3 regions of the Staphylococcus sp. Ze2 genome follow, and region 1 is predicted to be linked to each of the others. Evidence: riboswitches for the same ligand, from Rfam matches in the RefSeq annotation. Region 1 holds a riboswitch; each other region holds the start of a gene.
The links. Region 1 has a riboswitch for thiamine pyrophosphate ahead of tenA (thiaminase II). Riboswitches for the same ligand answer to the same signal wherever they lie in the genome.

Region 1 (6,501 bases):
CAGTAGATGCAACAAAGCAACTAAATGAAGAAGCACCATACGAATACGTTAGTAAAATGAGAGCAAGTATTCTTGTTATGGGGCCTTTATTGGCACGTTTAGGTCATGCAAAGGTTGCCTTACCAGGTGGGTGTGCAATTGGTTCAAGACCTATCGAACAACATATTAAAGGTTTTGAAGAATTAGGCGCAGACATTCACATGGATGGCGGTTTTATTTATGCTAGTACTGAAAATGGTTTGAAAGGAACAACAATTCATTTAGATTTTCCTAGTGTAGGCGCTACACAAAATATAATCATGGCAGCATCTTTAGCAGAGGGTAAAACAGTATTAGAAAATGTTGCTCGCGAACCTGAAATCGTTGATTTAGCTAATTACATAAATGAAATGGGAGGAAATGTTGTTGGTGCAGGAACGGATACAATTATCATACATGGTGTAGATGAGTTACATGGTGTTGAACATGCCATCATTCCTGATAGAATTGAAGCCGGCACATTGCTAATTGCTGGTGCAATTACACGTGGTGACGTTTTAGTAAATGGTGCGATCAAAGAGCATATGACAAGTTTAGTATATAAATTAGAAGAAATGGGTGTTAATTTAGACTATCAAGATGATGCGATTCGAGTAACTGTTGAAGATAAACTTAAACCAGTAGATATCAAAACATTACCACACCCTGGTTTTCCTACAGACATGCAATCTCAAATGATGGCGTTATTACTTACAGCTGAAGGTCATAAAGTAGTTACTGAAACAGTATTCGAAAATAGATTTATGCACGTAGGAGAATTTAAGCGTATGAATGCTAAAATCACAGTTGAAGGTAGAAGCGCTAAAATAGAAGGTAAAAGTGAGCTACAAGGAGCACAAGTAAAAGCAACAGACTTACGTGCCGCAGCTGCATTGATTTTAGCTGGTTTAGTAGCAGATGGCAAAACTCAAGTTACTGAACTAAAACATTTAGACAGAGGTTATGTTGATTTACATGGTAAGTTAAGTGCATTAGGTGCAGATATTAGACGTGTAAACAATTAAAATCTAGCTACAATAATTTATAAATTGCAACGGAAGAAGATTTGGAGGAAGTTAACAATGGAAACAATTTTTGATTACAATGAAATAAAAGAAATTATACCACATAGACAACCTTTTTTATTAATCGATCGTGTGGTTGAATACGAAGCGGGTGAACGTTGCGTCGCAATTAAACAAGTTTCTGGTAATGAACCATTTTTCCAAGGTCATTTTCCTGATTACGCCGTTATGCCTGGCGTATTGATAACAGAAGCGCTGGCTCAAACAGGTGCTGTAGCTATCTTAAATAGTGAAGGAAATAAAGGGAAACTAGCACTATTTGCAGGTATAGATAAATGTAGATTTAAGAAACAAGTAACTCCTGGTGACACATTAAAACTAGAAGTTGAAATTACTAAAATGCGTGGACCAATTGGTAAAGGTAATGCCAAGGCTACAGTAGATGGTCAATTGGCTTGTAGTTGTGAATTAACATTTGCCATTCAAGATAAATAAGTAAAAGCCTCAAGGATTAGGTGTATCATACACCAGCCTTGAGGCTTTTTTATTTTTCTATTTTTTCATCTTTTAGACGTGGTTTCGATTGCATCATTCGATTAAATGATTTTTTTAGTTCTTCACCAGTTAATCCTTCATCAATTAACTGTTCTAATAAGCTTTCTGCATAAACTTGTCTAAGAGTATAAATGTGACATTCAAAAACGACAGAAATAGAATGTTCAAGTTTACTGATGTTTTTTATAGTTGCATCAAAAAGTGCCGGATCATTTGCAGGACGTGTGATGACCACACGTATATCTAATAATGTTTCATCTTCCATATATGTTTTCATTGTTTCATAATGAAAGTCTGATATAACAATTTCTAATAACCAGCCAGTGCCACTATTTTCTTTATTGATTATAACGCCATCTTCTAATTCGTATTCAGTGACGCCGCCACTTTCTGATACGATTTGAAATCGAACAGCTTTAAATGATTTCATCGTTCTCACATCCATTTAATAAATTTAAATTCTACAATTATTTCATTTATACAATCATTATAACGTAATTTTAAATAGTAAAGGTGAATTTTGTAGAATTTAGTGTGAATTCACTTTTAAATTCTAGTATTAATGCATTTTGACCTGCGATTTGAAAATGATTAGTATAAAGTTACAAAGGAGGTGACATATGATTAACAACATTGTCATAGTAGGGAGATTAACCAAAGACCCTAAAATTTATGAAAAGGAAGGGAATAAATTAGCTACAATGTGTGTAGCGATAACAAGAAATTATAAAGATAAGGATCAAAATACTATTTGTGATTATCTCTATTGTAAGGCAGTTGGTAAAATAGCTAATAATATCGAACTATATTTAAATAAAGGATCACTTGTGGGTATCACTGGTCAAATGCAATCACGAAAATATGAAAAAGAAGGGCAGATGCATTTTGTATCGGAACTTTTTATTGAAACGATTAGATTTATGTCTCCGAGAAGCAAAGATGAAGTTAATGAATTTCATGAAATATTCCCTATAGAGCAAGTTTGTAATTCTAATAAAGAAAAAAATTTACAAGATAATGAAATATATGAAATTGTATAATACTCCCAATTTAAACCTACCTCAAAATTAACCCACCCAAATCTATATACATTAAATCCTACTATCAATTATACTTCTTCAGGCTATTCCTCTTAATGTAAGTGAAAAAGAGGGATAGCTTTTTAAATATAAAAATAATTTTTGAGAAATGAAAAAGTAAAATAGAAGATTCTATTATCCAGAATAGTCAGATAAATTACAATTATATTACATGTCATATAACGATTTAATATTCTAAAAAACTTTCACAGTGGTATTTAAACAGAATGAAATTAATTTAAAAATATATTTATATGTAATTTAATCGTAAAGAAAGGGCAGTTTTTTTCACTTCACTGTAACCTACAAGGATTTTATGAATGTTATAGTTGTAATTGCAAATTAATCATAAATAACTTATTTATCTTATAGGAGGATTTTTTTACAATGAAAAAAACAGTAATCGCATCAACTTTAGCAGTAGGACTTGGAGTAACAGGATTTGCAACAGGAAATTCAGCTGACGCTGCTGAACAAGGTGTAGACAAAGCACAATTAGCACAACAAGCACTAACTAATCCAGAATCATTAAATGAAGCACCAGTTCAAGAAGGTGCATATGACATTAATTTCACATACAATAATACAGACTTTAACTTTTCTTCAGACGGTGAAAACTTTAGCTGGAGCTATGGGGAAGGTTCTAGCGAAGAATCAAACACACCAGTAGAAGAAACTACAAATAATAATGTACAAGAAGAGCAAGCTCAAACTACAACAGAGCAACCAGCACAAGAAGCAGCACCTCAAGAAGAAACAACACAACAACCGCAACAAGAAGCAACTTCACAACCTTCAACTACTTCAAACGAATCAAGTTCAAATGAAGCTTCAGAAGGTTCATCAGGTATAAATGCACACTTACAACAAATTGCGCAACGTGAATCAGGTGGCGATATTCATGCTACAAACCCATCATCAGGTGCTTCAGGTAAGTTCCAATTCTTACAAAGTACATGGGATTCAGTAGCACCAGCTCAATATCAAGGTCAACCAGCTGGTAATGCACCAGAAGCAGTACAAGACGCTGCAGCTCAAAAATTATATGATGAAGTTGGCCCTTCACAATGGGTAACTGCATAATATAATAGTAACTTAATATAGTGAATGATTAGAGTCCGCGACATAACTAGATGTCGCGGACTTTTTTATCGTAAAGATAACATACTAATGAAATAATAAAGTTAAATATTAATGTGATTTCGAAAATAGTCATATTCGTAGGAGATAAACTAATCTAATGAAATCTTTTTAACTAAATTTGATTTCTATGTCCTTAGTTTATATATAAACCATTTTATTGCAATAGCTGGCTTACTTTGATATCTTTTAGATAAATACAATATATAAAATCTACTAGGGGAGCCTTTTGGCTGAGATGATTTACGTCAGACCCTTACAACCTGATTTGGTTAATGCCAACGTAGGAAAGTAGTTTAATTATAGTTAAATTGCTATACCTTTCTATTAATTAACTACATTCCTAGTTGGAATGTAGTTTTTTAATTTATAGGAGGAAATCATTTGTTATTTTCAGAAATGTTAAAAAAAGAGTCACAATATATCATCAATGATATTTACGAGGATCCATTTATTCAAGGGATGTTGCACGGTGATTTATCAATTAATGCCACAAAGTTTTATTTACGTGCCGACGCATCGTATCTAAAAGAATTCGCTAATATATATGCATTGCTAATTCCAAAAATGAATAAATTAGAAGACGTGAAATTTTTAGTAGATCAAATTCAGTTTATTGTAGATGGTGAAGTAGAGGCACATGAAATCTTGGCTGAATATGTTGGAGAAAATTATGATGATATTGTAAGTGAAAAAGTCTGGCCACCAAGTGGTGATCATTATATTAAGCACATGTATTTTAATGCGTATGCAAAAGAAAATGCAGCATATACGATTGCTGCAATGGCGCCTTGTCCTTATGTTTACCAAGCGATTGCACAACGTGCGTTAGAAGATAATCAATTAAATAGAGATTCGATATTAGCAAAATGGTTCGATTTTTACAGTACTGAAATGGATGAACTGGTCGATGTATTTGATAAATTATTGAATAAACTAACTGAAGCATGTACAGTTGATGAAAAGTATGAAATAAAAATGTGTTTTTTACAAAGTACAATTCATGAACGTAATTTCTTTAATATGTCATATATAGAAGAAGATTGGTTATATGGAGGGGAATAAAATGAAGAAACCGAAAATTGCTTTGACTATTGCAGGCACCGACCCAACTGGTGGCGCCGGTGTTATGGCAGATTTAAAATCTTTTCATGCGTGTGGCGTATATGGGATGGCCACTATAACGAGTATTGTAGCTCAAAATACAAAAGGCGTACAACACATCCATAATTTAGAAACTCAATGGTTATCTGAACAACTTAGCAGTGTTTTTGATGATGAGTTACCACATGCAATTAAAACGGGTATGATTGCATCAAAAGATATGATGAAAGTTATTCAAGCGTATTTAGAAACGTATCCAGATATACCATACGTTATAGATCCAGTTATGCTAGCAAAAAGTGGAGACTCACTGATGGATGATGATGCTAAAAAGGATTTACAGAATATTTTATTACCATTGGCTACAGTCGCAACGCCTAATTTACCTGAAGCAGAAGAAATCACTGGATTGACTATAGATAATGAAGCATCTATTTATAAAGCCGGTGAAATTTTCATAAATGAAATTGGTAGTAAAGGTGTTGTGATTAAAGGTGGGCATGCTGAAGATTTAGATAAAGCTAAAGACTACTTATTCACGAAGGAAAATGTTTATACTTTTGAAGATCCACGTTATGAAACAAAACACACACATGGTACAGGATGTACATTTTCAGCAGTCATCACTGCGGAACTCGCCAAAGGTAAATCAATTTTTGAAGCGGTCAAAAAAGCTAAAGCCTTTATTTCATTAAGTATCAAATACACACCTGAAATAGGTCAGGGTAGAGGACCAGTAAACCATTTTGCATATATGAAGAAAGTAGGTTTAGATGATGAATAGCTTGAATCAATTAAGAGAAAATAATCCGTTAGTTATTTGTTATACGAATGATGTTGTAAAGAATTTTACAGCCAATGGCTTATTGAGCTTAGGCGCAAGTCCAGCTATGAGCGAAGCACCGGAAGAAGCGATGGATATGCTTACTTATGCAAATGCACTACTAATAAATATTGGTACACTGACGAAAGCAAGAGAAATAGATATATTAAAGATTGCTAAAACGGCAAATCAAATAGGAACGCCCATTGTTTTTGACCCTGTAGCGGTAGGAGCGTCTCAATATCGAAAAGATTTCTGCGCAACTTTTTTGAAAGAAATTGATGTTGCTGTAATCAAAGGTAATGCATCAGAATTATTAGCATTGATGGATGCAGATACAACAATGAAAGGGACAGATAGTGACCAAGATTTGGATGCAATTACTATTGCTAAAAATGCATATAAACAATTTGATACAGCAATAGCCATAACAGGAGAAACAGATATTGTGATTCAAGACAATAAAATGTATAAATTATCTAATGGCTCACCATTATTAGCAAAAGTGACAGGCGCTGGATGTCTGTTAGGTGCAGTTATAGCGAGTTTTTTAAATCAAGATAAAAAAGTGACTGTAGATAGGTTAATAGATGCTATTTCAATTTATAATATAGCTTCAGAACAAGCTGAACAAAATTCAAAAAATAATGGACCTGGCTCATTTATGATTGAATTACTAAATGCACTTTATCACATTCAATACGATGACTATTTAACATTGAGTAACAGGCAAGAGGTGTAATTATGTTCGATAAAG
Region 2 (6,501 bases), 710 kb from region 1:
ATCAGGTATATAACGCAAAGCTTGTGACTTAAGCCATGATTTTCCTGAATTAGACACCCCAACTGAGTAGTCATCAAAGTAACTTGTTGCACCGATTAAGTATCTATTCTTTAATTTAGGAACGACGTAACAACCATTTGTCAGGAACATGGTCACATCCAAATTTAAATTAGGTTGTTCTACTAATAGTACTTCTCCTTTTACACCACTAACCGCTTCACAAGGTAAATATTGTTGTAAAAGTCTGCTTGTCCAAGCGCCACCCGTGACAATTAACTTTTCAGTATAATAAGTTTCACTTTGTGTATCCACACGGTAGCCGCCTTTTATAGCTTCAACATGGGTTACAGTTGTTTGGTATATCCTATCTATATGTCGATGTGATAGTGATTTCAATAACGCTTTGGTGTAGTGATTTGCATTGATTTGATGATCTTCAGGCATATAAAGACCCTTTGTATGCTTTGAAGTAATCGCTCCTTTGGACATGTGCTGAACATCAGTCGAGCTAAGACGTTCTACAGATGTAAAATGTTGTCTTAAAAATTGATATTGCTGTTCAATCTTTTTATTCTCATAATGATTAGCAGCCAATTTTATTAACCCACTATTTAAATACTCAATATCCACGCCAACCTCTTCCAACAAACTATCTCTCAGAGGTTCAAACATCTTTTGAGAAGTTGTTGCTAAACTAAACAGAGCACTGTTTTCGGTGAATTCATTTTGTGCGCCTAACATTCCACCCGCTTTATAAGATGCATGCTTACCTGCTTCATCTCTATCTATCACAGCTATATTCGCAAAAGACTGACTTAACCCACGTGCGATTGACATGCCCATGACTCCTGATCCAATAATAATGACATCATACATGTCCATCCCACACTTCCTTCATATTCATGAGTTTTTGTTTCGAATATTGATTAAAAATAGAAATACCGGCTATTCCTGAAAATCCACTAGGTAAGGAGGGCATAGTATGTTGATTAATACCTCCAATTGCAATAATCGGAATATCAATTTGTAACGCTCCTTCAACCTCCGACTTTGCTCTAGGTGTCTGCTGAGGTTTAGAAGGTGTCTCAAATACGTGTCCAAACAACACAAAGTCTATCCCTAAATACTTAGCATTAGCAACACCATCTTTATGATGCGTAGACATACTCACTTGTATATCGGGATAATTAGCTTGTACCTCCTCAATATGAGGGTCATTTTCTCTAAAATGAATTGCCGACAAGTCACATTGTATGATTACGTTGATATCGCTATGAATAATAATCTTATCCTTAGAAAATCCATTTTTTATTATTTCATGAACCCACTGAATTACTTCTTCAGTAGTCATTGGAGTTCTAATTAATAAATAATCTATAACTCCTTCGATTTCACAGTAATGCTTAATATGTGATTCAGATAAATCTTGATATGGTGTAATAGCAACAAACAATATAATCACTCCAAATAAAAAAACGTTATTTTTCCTGGTGGAAAAATAACGTTATATGATTACTTCTATCATAGAAAACGCCACTTTCCTACGCCAGTGCGAACTGGATCAGGTTCTAGGAATCCCTCAGTTATTACTTCGGTCTCAGCCTTTATCAAAGGCACTTCCAGTGGTTTCTATCTATTAAATTTTCAAATTAAATATTCATTTCACACGTTTTAGCGATTACTTACAATCTAACTTATAATGATTCACATTTCAAGTCTCACTTTGACATTCGTACCACATGTACCTAATATCAGCTAGCATAAGTATGTATTGTCTTACTTATAAAGACAACTCTAACAAACGTGCTGTTATAGGTCGGGTCTGACGATAGACTTCTTGATATACTTCAAAATATTTAACATAGCGTTCATGATGGGCTTTATTTGGATAAAAGGTTCTATCATAGATAATAAATTGATCAACTATCTTTTCTACGCTTTTATACCAATTCAATCCTATAATAGCTAGCATCGCAGCCCCCATGCAAGGCCCTTCTTCATATTTTAATTTACTGACTTTCGTATTAAAAATATCAGCTTGTAATTGTAACCAAAAATCATTTTTCGCACCACCACCGATTGATGTAATATGCGTTATGTCCTTCCCCTTTTCACGTAGATGTACCAATGTTTCATACAATGAGTATGTAATACCTTCAATTACTGATCTGGCTATATCTGCATTTGTATGTAACGTACTTAACCCAATAAAGCTACCTCTAATTTGCGAATCGCCATGTGGTGTACGCTCACCTGAGAGATATGGTGCAAATAACAAACCTTCACTGCCAATTGTAGATTCACTTGCTAAGCTTAAAATTTGATTGAAAGTTAAATTAGGGAACACATGATTTTTTAACCAATTCAAACTATCTCCAGCAGCAAGCGTCACACCCATTACATATGATTTATTCTCTACAACATGATTGAAATAGTGTAAATTATGGTGATACGCCTTCCCTTCATCTGCTTCACAAGTTAATAACGTGCCAGACGTACCAATACTACATAATGTATCATTGGATTTGATAACACCCGCACCAAGTGCGCCACATGCATTATCACCACCACCCGCAAAAACCGCTACATACTCTTTTAATCCTAATGATTTAGCTAAGCTACTTTCTAAATATCCAATAAAATCTCCAGATGATACGAGTGTTGGATAAATATCACCGATACCAAATTTTGAACCAATTGTCTTCGACCAATTTTTTTGTTTTGGATCTAGTAATAGTGTGCTTGAAGCATCTGAATATTCCATATTTATTTTGCCAGTTAGCCTAAACTGCACATAATCTTTTGGTAATAAGAATGTTGCTATTTTGTTCCAATTGTTAGGTTCATTATCTTTTATCCACAGTAATTTCGTTAGTGTAAAACCTTCTAACACTGGATTTGATAACACATAATTACCAAAGTGCTGTTCTATTGTTGCACATTGACGTGTAGATCGAGTATCATTCCATAAAATCGCATTTCGAATCGGCTTATTATCGCTATCTAATGCCACTAAACTATGCATTTGACCAGATAATGATAAGCCACGAATAAAGATATCATTCAACGAATCGTTACTTAATATTTGTCTAATACATGATTTTGTTGCTTCAAACCATTCGTCTGGTTGTTGCTCATTGTATCCGGATTGAAGTTGTATAATATCAAGCTCTTCGCTAACCTTAGCTAGAACTTCTCCTTCTTTATTTACGGAAATAACTTTAACTGAACTTGTTCCTACATCTATCCCTAACACTGCTTCATTCAATATCATCGATTCCTTTTGTTAGATTTTAAATATTCAACAACTGTATCATATTGAAATAACTTTCAAAATTCCAATAATATGATATTACAATGAATCTGAAGTTAGAATAATATTTTTGATATATAAATGACGATGACTACGGTTATTGCGCTCAGTAATGTTGATAAAAAGACTAATTCTGCTGCAAGCTCAGGATAGTTATCATATTCCTGGGCAATAACTGAACTGTTAACAGACGTAGGCATGGCTGAAGTAATAAATAACGCTTGTGCTATGATACCTTCAAGCCCCATCAGTTTGATAATTACAAGGGCTATTACCGGTCCAACAATCAGCCTAACAAATATAAACACATATGAACTTGACCATTTAAAACTAAATTTAATATTAGCAATTTGAGCACCTAATAATATTAAAGCAATTGCAATCATTGCATCTGCAATATAGTTTGCGGGCGTCCATATAAACTTAGGTATGGTAACGTTACCATAATTTAAAATAATGGCGAATATCAAAGCATATAAAACAGGCATCTTAAAGTAACCCAACATTGCCTTGATTTTCCCAATATGTACAGCTTGTATTGAAAATATGCCATATGAAAAAGTAAATATATTTTGCAAGGAAAGTACAATGACTTGAACAGACATAGCTAAAGGATCTCCTTTAAATACTAAATCATTTACTGGAACACCGTAATTGCCTGAATTAAAGAATAATATGCTATTCGTTAAAGTTGTCGCTTCACCTTTATCCTTTGTACCAAAATATGTCAATAACTTACCAATACCGTAAAGAATAATTATGTATATGATAAAGAATAATACGATATACAATAATAATTTGATTTCAAAATTTGTCTTATAAAATTTCACAAATATGAATCCAGGAACAAATATGTATATGTTTAATTTTGCTAATGTTTTTAAATCTAATGAAAACTTTTTCTGCAATATATATCCTATTATAATCATAATAAAAATAGGCAACAATACAGTCTCTAAAATAATCAACATTTCGTGCATTTTAATTTTGCCCCCTTTGCCTAATTCCACTAACTTTTTTATACTTATGAAATAATGAGAAATTTACATAAGTACCCCCTTTGAAAAAATCAATCACACATATTTTATGCTAAAACTCTCTGCATATGAGCTATCGAAGCAATTTCTTTTATATAATGCAAAATCTGAATATGCCCCAAAGACTGTTAAGCTTTGTTTCACGTTAAACAACTTGTCTCTGTATTAGTAAATCCAATTTTGCTTATTAATTTATATTAATAAACTTATTTTTTCTTCCCTTTTTTCTTGTTGTTTTTCTTTTCTTCTAAAATTGACATCACTATGAAGCCGACAAGTAATATGGGTGTAAGAACTGCAACCATTATTAACATTTATTTCACCTCATTATTTGGTATTTTTGAAAATAAATTTTAAGAATAGATAACAAATCAAATAGTATCCTTTAATATTAATTTACACCTTTTAAACATCTTCCTCAATAAAACAATTTAGTTTATTTAAGAAAGCAAAATAACACCCGAGAATGACTATAAAAAATAGTTTTTAATAATATATACAATCTATAGTTTATGTATATGAATTAATGTCTCAAGGAATTGAACATGAATCTTTTGATTAGTGATAATTTACATCTACTCCATTTTCAATATATATAATAAGAGGCCCGAGATATACTAATATCTCGGACCTTTCAAACAATTTTGCAAATACTAATTTACTATATTAAATCTTGTTATAGTGTTACTTAGTTTCTTTCGTATTTTCTTTTTTACGACTTCTCCAAACTATTAGTGAACCAATAGATGCTAATAAAGCTCCAAATAGTGTTGTATCTTTAGTTGCTTCTTCACCAGTATTAGGTAAAGTTTTAGCATCAATTTTCTCATCTACTTTACTTGGTGACAACACCTTCACATTATTAGATTTGCCTCTCTTAGTATTATCACTATTAATGTTAAGTTTAGTAGTGTTGGTACTTTCATTATTTGCAGTACTCATATGAGTACCTTTCATATCATTTGATGCATCATTAGATGTATCAGCTTTACTGTTTAATGTTTTTTGAGGATTACTACTTAAAGCAGGTGATTTTTGTAATGTATCCTTATTTTTATTAATATCATCTTTGCCTTGCATATTATGTGAGTTAGACTGTCCATTGTTACTATTCACACTAACAGATGGAACTACAATGCCCTCTAATCTATTCAGACGATTTTGTAGTGCCTCTTTAACATCATTTGGTATTGCGTCAACAAGTTTTTGTGCTTCGGCTTTCTTACTTTGTGCTATTGCTGCTAATTTTTCTAAGTCTGCTTTTTCTGATGCTGTGATTAATCCATCTTGTTGGTACTCGACTAATTTTGTTTTCGCGGCTTGATCCGCTGCTTCGGCTTCAGACACTTTACTTTCTGCTTGAGCTTTTGCTTGGTCTACATCGTCTGCTATACCGTTGCCATCGGCATCATTTACTGCTGGCACTTGGATACCTGTTAAGTTATTTAGACGTGTTACTAAGTCGTTCTTTAATCCATCTGGCAATGCATCCACTAATCCTTGCGCTTCCGCTTTCTTACTTTGTGCTGTCGCCGCCAAACTATCTAAGTCTGTTTTCTCTGATGCTGTGATTAATCCATCTTGTTGGTACTCTGTTAATTTTGTTTTCGCGGCTTGATCCGCTGCTTCAGCTTCAGTCACTTTGTTTTCTGCTCGAGCTTTCGCTTGGTCTATATCATCTGCGATACCATTGCCGTCGGCATCATTTACTTCTGGTATAGAAATAGTTGGCAAACTATCTATTCTGTTTTGGAACGGTGCTTTTTTGCTATCAGGTAATAAATTAATTTTATCTTGAGCTTCAGCTTTTTTATTATTTGCGCTATTTACTAATTCAGTTAACGTATTATTTTCATTATTACTAAATATTCCATCCGTCAATGCCGTTACTACCATATTTGAGGCATTTCTATTTTTCTCTTCTGCTTCATTCACAAGGGTCTCTACATCTTGTAATAAGTTTTTAACCTGTAATCTTTCTCTTAATGCATTATTAATATTTGTTGTTACAGTATCCACAACATCTTGTGGCGTATTCTCGTTTCCCACTGTATTTTCGCCAACTTCAAGTGCTAATATAATTGCTTGATCTTCTTCTATATTATTATCAAATGGTCCTTGGTTTTTTGCGTTACTTATTGCATTTTGTAA
Region 3 (6,501 bases), 990 kb from region 1:
TTGAATATAAATTTCATCATAAACGGAGGAGGTAATGAATTGTAACTCTGGATTTTGATAAACTAAATACATATATTTAGCGGCTACTTTAATTTTATTGAAAGGCCGATGATTCACTAACATACGTCCTTCATATTTAATTAATTGCATCATTGATTCGAGTAATGATGTTTTTCCAGAGCCATTTGCGCCTGTAATTGTAATCCATTCTCCAGTACCTACATTTAATTGAGATATATTAACAAGATTTCGCTTACCACGTTTTATAGTTACATTATCAAATTCAAGGTCTAAGTTTGAGCTACCACTATTGAAATGCATAGTTGGTGGGGCATATTGCCATGCGTTCGGGTGCCAAACACCATATTCTGTTAACAAATCTTCATGTTCATTCAAGATTTCCTCGGGCGTGTTATCGGCAATGATGTCACCCTCATAATTTAATAAGATGACACGATCCATATGTTGCCATATATGATTCACTTTGTGTTCGACAATAATAACTGTTTGATCTTGCCACAGGGCTTTGATTTTACCCCATAATTCTGCAGTAGATTCAACATCTAACATTGCGGTAGGTTCATCTAAAAATAAGGTGTTCGATTGTTGTAATATCGTTTCGGCAATTGCTAGTTTCTGCTTCATACCACCGCTTAGCTGATTAATGTATTGGTTTTTATCAACTTTTAAATCGACGGCTTTTAATGCGTTATCTATACGTTCATCCATTTCGTGGCGAGGAATTTGTTGATTTTCTAAAACAAAAGCTAATTCTTCGTCAACTTTAGGCATACAAAATTGACTATCTGGATCTTGGAATATAACACTACTAGAATCATCGATAATCAATTCATCATATTTGATAGGTAAATCAATAAGGTTTGGTACAATGCCACTTAATACATTTAACAAAGTGCTTTTGCCAGAACCTGATGGACCTAGTAAAAGTACTTTTTCGTTTTCGTTGATTTGAAGTGATAAATTATCAAATATCTTTCTCTTACCGTTTGGATATTTTAATCGTAAATTTTTTGTAGCTATCAACGTGATTGCTCCTTATAAATTATCATAGTCACTTGCTGAAGCAGGTCTAAACAATTTGGTTACGCCCGTTTGATCCAATGCTTTTACAATATAGTAGGAAATTAGGCCGGCAACGACGATACCACTTATAAGTCTGAAGCCAATATATAACGTTAGATTCCAACCTGCAATTTCACCTAAATAACCATAAGCAAAGTCTAAAGGTAATGTTGAAATAGAAGCTAAGAGTCCAGCGAGCATTGCAATCATTGCTGAACGAGATTTATATTTGAAAATAGCAAATACAATTTCACAGGCTACACCTTGTAATAAGGCATAGACCATAGTTGCTATATCAAAACGGCCCATGACAATAGTTTCACCGGCACCAGCAGCAAATTCAGCTAAAATTGCAATACCAGCTTTAGGAATAATTAGGTATGCAACGATAGCAGCCATGAACCAAGCACCATATGTTAATTCTTCAAAATGTAATCCTGTAACTTGTAACGCTTTATACACAAAATTCCATATGTTGTAAATAACTGCAAAAACAACAGCAATTAATACAGTCACTAGAATTTCTGAAAGCTTTAATCCTTTTGACATTAAAACGCCTCCTAATATAAAAAACGCACAACCTTCTAGAAAGTTGCGCGTTAAAATATAGGCATACAAATACCTGAAAATAGGTGATTAGTACACTTTCCTACGCTAGTTTCATCTAGATCAGGTTCAAAGGGTTTGAGGGTATACCTCATCTCAGTCACAAAACACCCCTAGTGCGAATGATAATTTTAAATTTAACTATAATGTATGACTTTTGTGGGATAATGTCAAGACTGTCCATTAAATTTAATATATAATGTATGTACTTTACTGCCATTAGAGCTAATAATTCTATCATTTAATCAAGGTGCTCATATAAGACGAAGATGAGCTATTATATTAATACACATCTTATCGCATTGCATTTTAATATATAATGTTTTCATCTAGAAATATTGTTTTAAAGCATATCATATCTATACTAATGAAATGACATTGAAAAATCACATAAGAAGGTGAGGGTAGAGCATAATTATGCTCTACCCTCACTTGTCGAATTTACATTTATATTTTAAAGCACGTGATACTTATATTATTGAAACATTTAGTCTAATGAATCTTGTACATTCTTTTTAGTTTCTTCTGTACTATCATCAGCTTTTTCTTTCTTATCTTTTAATTTATCTTCCGCTTCTTTTGCTTGTTCTGCGGCTTTTTTGTTTAATTCTTCTTTACTCATAGATTAAACACTCCTTTTAAACTATATGGCTTGTATAATATATACATACCACAACATAAAAAAATCAAACAAAACTAGTGATTTAAATTTTAGTCTTAGTTATAATCAATTTATTGTTTAAATGTATGATATAAGTGGAAAGTTGACTATACATCGATTTATATCATACTATGGACGTATTTATTAAATTCTTAAAGACAAGAACTAAATGTTAATATATAATAACTTTTGAGGTGAATGGTATGTCTTTTTTGAAGAAACACGCTGAGATATTGTATAGTTATATTATAGGCATCGTTTCGCTTTTCACAGGTCTCATCATTTTAATTAATTTACCTTTAATTGATAAATTAAATAACAAGGGTAAAATTGACTTACATATTCATAATGTATGGGATTTTATAAACGCATTCTTTGGTGAAATAATTAGAGTAATAAGCAATTATATTGGGAATTTCCCAGTAATTAGTGCCATTATAATCATTTTATTCGGTATTGGTGTTATTTTGCTTGGTTTCACTCTATTTAGAACAACAAGATACGACTATGATATTTCAATATTCTTTTTAGTTGTTGGTATATTGTTCTTTATTATCACGTTAATATTAATGACTCAAGTTTATAGCTTCTTTGCTATTATTTTCGTAATACCATTTGTAATTCACATTGGTTACATCGTTTATAAGGATGAGTTAAATACAGATCATAGAAAATACCATTATCTTTGGATTATTTTCAGTTATGGTATTAGTTATTTACTCACGCAAATTGTGCTATACGGAAGAATTGATAGTGATGAAATTATACCGATTGATATTTTAAGTGTGAACACATTTTTCATAATCATGTGGTTACTAGGTCAAATGTCAATTTGGAACTTTTTATTCTTAAGAAGATCCCTTCCACTAACTAAGCAAGAACTTGGTGAAGAAGAACCGGAATTATCTAGAACAAGTAAAGGCACAGTAACAAATCAAACGAAAGAAACGTGGAAAAACATACAAGATAAAACGACAGAATTTACTAGGAAGACACGTAGAAGTGTAGATATTCAAAAAGCAAGAGATAAAAAAGATAAATTCATTACGAAGTGGAAAGAAAAAATTGATATTCAAGAGGATGATATTCCTAATTGGATGAAAATACCAAAATGGGTAAAATCAGCGTATGTAGAATTATTTTGTGGCGCAGTCCTATTGTTTTTTACTTTAATTGAATTTAACAATAGAAATTCATTGTTTGTGTCTGGCAATTGGGAGATTTCTCAAACACAATACGTAATTGAGTGGATAACATTGCTGCTGTTAATGTTTATCATCATTATTTATATATTAACGACATTAACAAATTTCTTGAAAGATAGATTTTACTATTTACAACTATTCATGGTCAGTTTATTATTTTTCAAATTACTAACTGAATTTGTGAATATTATGGTACATGGCTTATTACTATCAATTTTCATAACACCAATATTACTAATTATGTTAATTGCTATTGTAGTAGCTTTTGTAATGAAATTACGTGAACCAAGTAAATATTAATGCACTAGGACATTGAAGCAGATAAGACGAAGCGTTAAATCTTATTGAATAAATAAGATGATATCGACTGACTCTGGTAATAGTGACTATTAAAGAATCAAGTTTGTGACAAATGAGCATACTTTTCAATTTTAGTCAGATTTTTCCAATATAATCTTTAAAAGGCTGAGACATATATTAGTTGTCTCGGCCTTTAATATTTACTAACAATAATGTAGTTATTTAAAGATAATTGATGTTACCATAAGGTTGAGATGATAGAATAAGTAAGCGAAGAAAAATTATAAATATAAAAAGCAGAAAGGCTGACATAATTTTATGAAAACTGCCACATTAAATAGAGGTAAAGAAACAAAGTATTTAAATGAATATCCACTTATAGATGAAGATGATATTTACTCACATGACCATTTAAAAGAAGGAGATTTATTTTATTTAGTTAATAATCAGGAACAATATATTGCTACTGCATATGTTGGTAAACAACATAAAGGAATCGGATGGGTTTTAAGTTATGATAAAAATGAAGTGATTAACACGCAATTTTTTGAAAGACTATTTGAAACAGCAAAATCTGAAAGAACGTATTTTTATAATATCGACGGAACAAACGCTTTTAGAGTCTTTAATGGTGAAGGAGATGGCGTTGGCGGTCTGACAATAGACAACTACGATGGACATTTCTTAATTCAATGGTATTCAAAAGGGATTTATAAATTCCGTTATAATGTACTGTCAGCCTTAAAAGCGGTCTTTCCTTACACTTCAGTATATGAAAAAATGCGTTTTAAAGATGCAGAAATCGAAGGTGGCTTTGTTGATGGTGAAGCACCAGAATTTCCAATTGTAATTGAAGAGAACTTTACTTTTTATAATGTACACTTAGACGATGGGCCGATGACTGGCATCTTTTTAGATCAGAAAGAAGTACGTAAAAAATTAAAAGACCAATACGCAGAAAATAAAGAAATATTAAATGTTTTTAGTTATACGGGTGCATTTTCAGTCGTTGCAGCAGAAAAAGCTGAAATGACAACAAGTGTAGATTTAGCAAACCGTTCTCGTGCGTTAACTGAAGAAAACTTAGGGTTAAATAGTATCGATCCTAAATCGCAATATATTTATGTAATGGATACATTTGATTTTTATAATTATGCACGTCGTCATGATTTATTTTATGACACAATTGTTATAGATCCTCCAAGTTTTTCTAGAAATAAGAAAAAAACGTTTTCTGTACAAAAAGATTACGATAAATTAATTTTAGGTGCGCTAGATATACTTGGACCAGACGGCACGTTATTATTGTGTACAAATAATAGTGCATTTTCATTAAAAGCATTTAAAAATGTAGTGAATACAACATTAAAAGCTGAAAATGTAGATTATGAAATTGTTGATGTAATGGGCTTGCCTAAAGACTTTAAAACACATCCTCATTATAAACCTTCTAAATATTTAAAAGCTATTTTTGTAAAAATAAAGTAAAACTTTGAAAAAAGGGTATTATTTTTAATGTGAATGAATTTACTTAAGGAGTGAACGAGATGAGCTTTAAAAATAAAATAACAAATAAATTTACAAATAAAGTAGGCAATAAAGTATTAAAAATTGAAGATATTAAACAAAAAAGTAGTATACCTACAACTAATATTGAAATTGAGGAACGCCGTGAAAGAGCACAAGCACTTGTTAGAAAAAAATCAGTTTTATCTTCGAGTGTGAGTATTGTACCAATTCCAGGTTTAGACTTTGGTGTAGATATTAAACTCATGAGAGATATAATTGAAGATGTAAACAAGATTTATGGTCTTGACCATAAACAAGTTAATAATATGGGAGACGATATGAAAGAACGTGTTTTTGCAGCGGCTGCCATTCAAGGAAGTCAATTTATAGGTAAAAAAGTATCTAATGCAATATTGAAAGTAGTTATTCGAGATGTAGCAAAACGAGTAGCGGCTAAACAAACTAAATGGTTTCCTATTCTTGGCCAAGCAATCTCTGCTTCAATAAGCTATTACTTCATGAAGAAAATAGGGGAAGAACACATTCAAAAATGTGAAAAAGTTGTGAAAACACTTGTTTAGAACTATAGCGTTTTCACAAAATGATTAAAATTCGTTGAATATTGTCATATCATGGGTGCAACGAATTGAATTTATATGTATAATTTGGTAATGTTATTATATAAAACTATGCTAGGTTTTATAATAAACTAACGATTCTAACTATACGAAGGAGATATCATATTATGGAACAAAAATCATATGTAATTATTGACGAAACAGGTATCCACGCTCGTCCAGCGACAATGCTTGTTCAAACAGCTTCAAAATTCGACTCAGATATTCAATTAGAATATAATGGTAAAAAAGTTAACTTGAAATCAATCATGGGTGTTATGAGTTTAGGTGTAGGTAAAGATGCTGAAATCACTATCTACGCTGATGGTAGCGATGAAACTGACGCAATCGAAGCAATTACAGATATCTTATCTAAAGAAGGATTAACTAAATAATTATGTCTAATCATATTAATGGCATAGCTGCATCTGATGGTGTAGCTATTGCTAAAGCATATTTATTAGTTGAACCTGATCTTTCATTTGATAATGAAAAAGTAACGGATATCGACGCTGAAATT

Region 2: linked by a shared signal. The riboswitch ahead of ACM591_RS02000 (thiamine phosphate synthase) and the one ahead of tenA (thiaminase II) in region 1 are both predicted to bind thiamine pyrophosphate.
Region 3: linked by a shared signal. The riboswitch ahead of ACM591_RS10275 (ECF transporter S component) and the one ahead of tenA (thiaminase II) in region 1 are both predicted to bind thiamine pyrophosphate.

The regions. Positions count from the first base shown of each region.
Region 1 is NZ_CP183486.1:1,185,862-1,192,362, forward strand. Features, by position in the region: gene murA (UDP-N-acetylglucosamine 1-carboxyvinyltransferase) at 1-1,043, shown strand, start outside; gene fabZ (3-hydroxyacyl-ACP dehydratase FabZ) at 1,101-1,538, shown strand; gene ACM591_RS05300 (YwpF-like family protein) at 1,588-2,028, opposite strand; gene ACM591_RS05305 (single-stranded DNA-binding protein) at 2,219-2,638, shown strand; gene ACM591_RS05310 (transglycosylase family protein) at 3,065-3,760, shown strand; TPP riboswitch at 4,026-4,124, shown strand; gene tenA (thiaminase II) at 4,202-4,882, shown strand; gene thiD (bifunctional hydroxymethylpyrimidine kinase/phosphomethylpyrimidine kinase) at 4,884-5,705, shown strand; gene thiM (hydroxyethylthiazole kinase) at 5,698-6,486, shown strand; gene thiE (thiamine phosphate synthase) at 6,489-6,501, shown strand, end outside.
Region 2 is NZ_CP183486.1:474,291-480,791, reverse strand. Features, by position in the region: gene ACM591_RS02005 (NAD(P)/FAD-dependent oxidoreductase) at 1-882, opposite strand, end outside; gene ACM591_RS02000 (thiamine phosphate synthase) at 869-1,462, opposite strand; TPP riboswitch at 1,522-1,631, opposite strand; gene xylB (xylulokinase) at 1,781-3,268, opposite strand; gene ACM591_RS01990 (AEC family transporter) at 3,370-4,293, opposite strand; gene ACM591_RS01985 (GA-like domain-containing protein) at 5,035-6,501, opposite strand, start outside.
Region 3 is NZ_CP183486.1:2,180,231-2,186,731, reverse strand. Features, by position in the region: gene ACM591_RS10280 (ABC transporter ATP-binding protein) at 1-1,044, opposite strand, end outside; gene ACM591_RS10275 (ECF transporter S component) at 1,057-1,632, opposite strand; TPP riboswitch at 1,713-1,814, opposite strand; gene graF (glycopeptide resistance-associated protein GraF) at 2,177-2,311, opposite strand; gene auxA (lipoteichoic acid stability factor AuxA) at 2,554-3,855, shown strand; gene ACM591_RS10260 (class I SAM-dependent rRNA methyltransferase) at 4,174-5,343, shown strand; gene ACM591_RS10255 (hypothetical protein) at 5,403-5,945, shown strand; gene ACM591_RS10250 (phosphocarrier protein HPr) at 6,110-6,376, shown strand; gene ptsP (phosphoenolpyruvate--protein phosphotransferase) at 6,379-6,501, shown strand, end outside.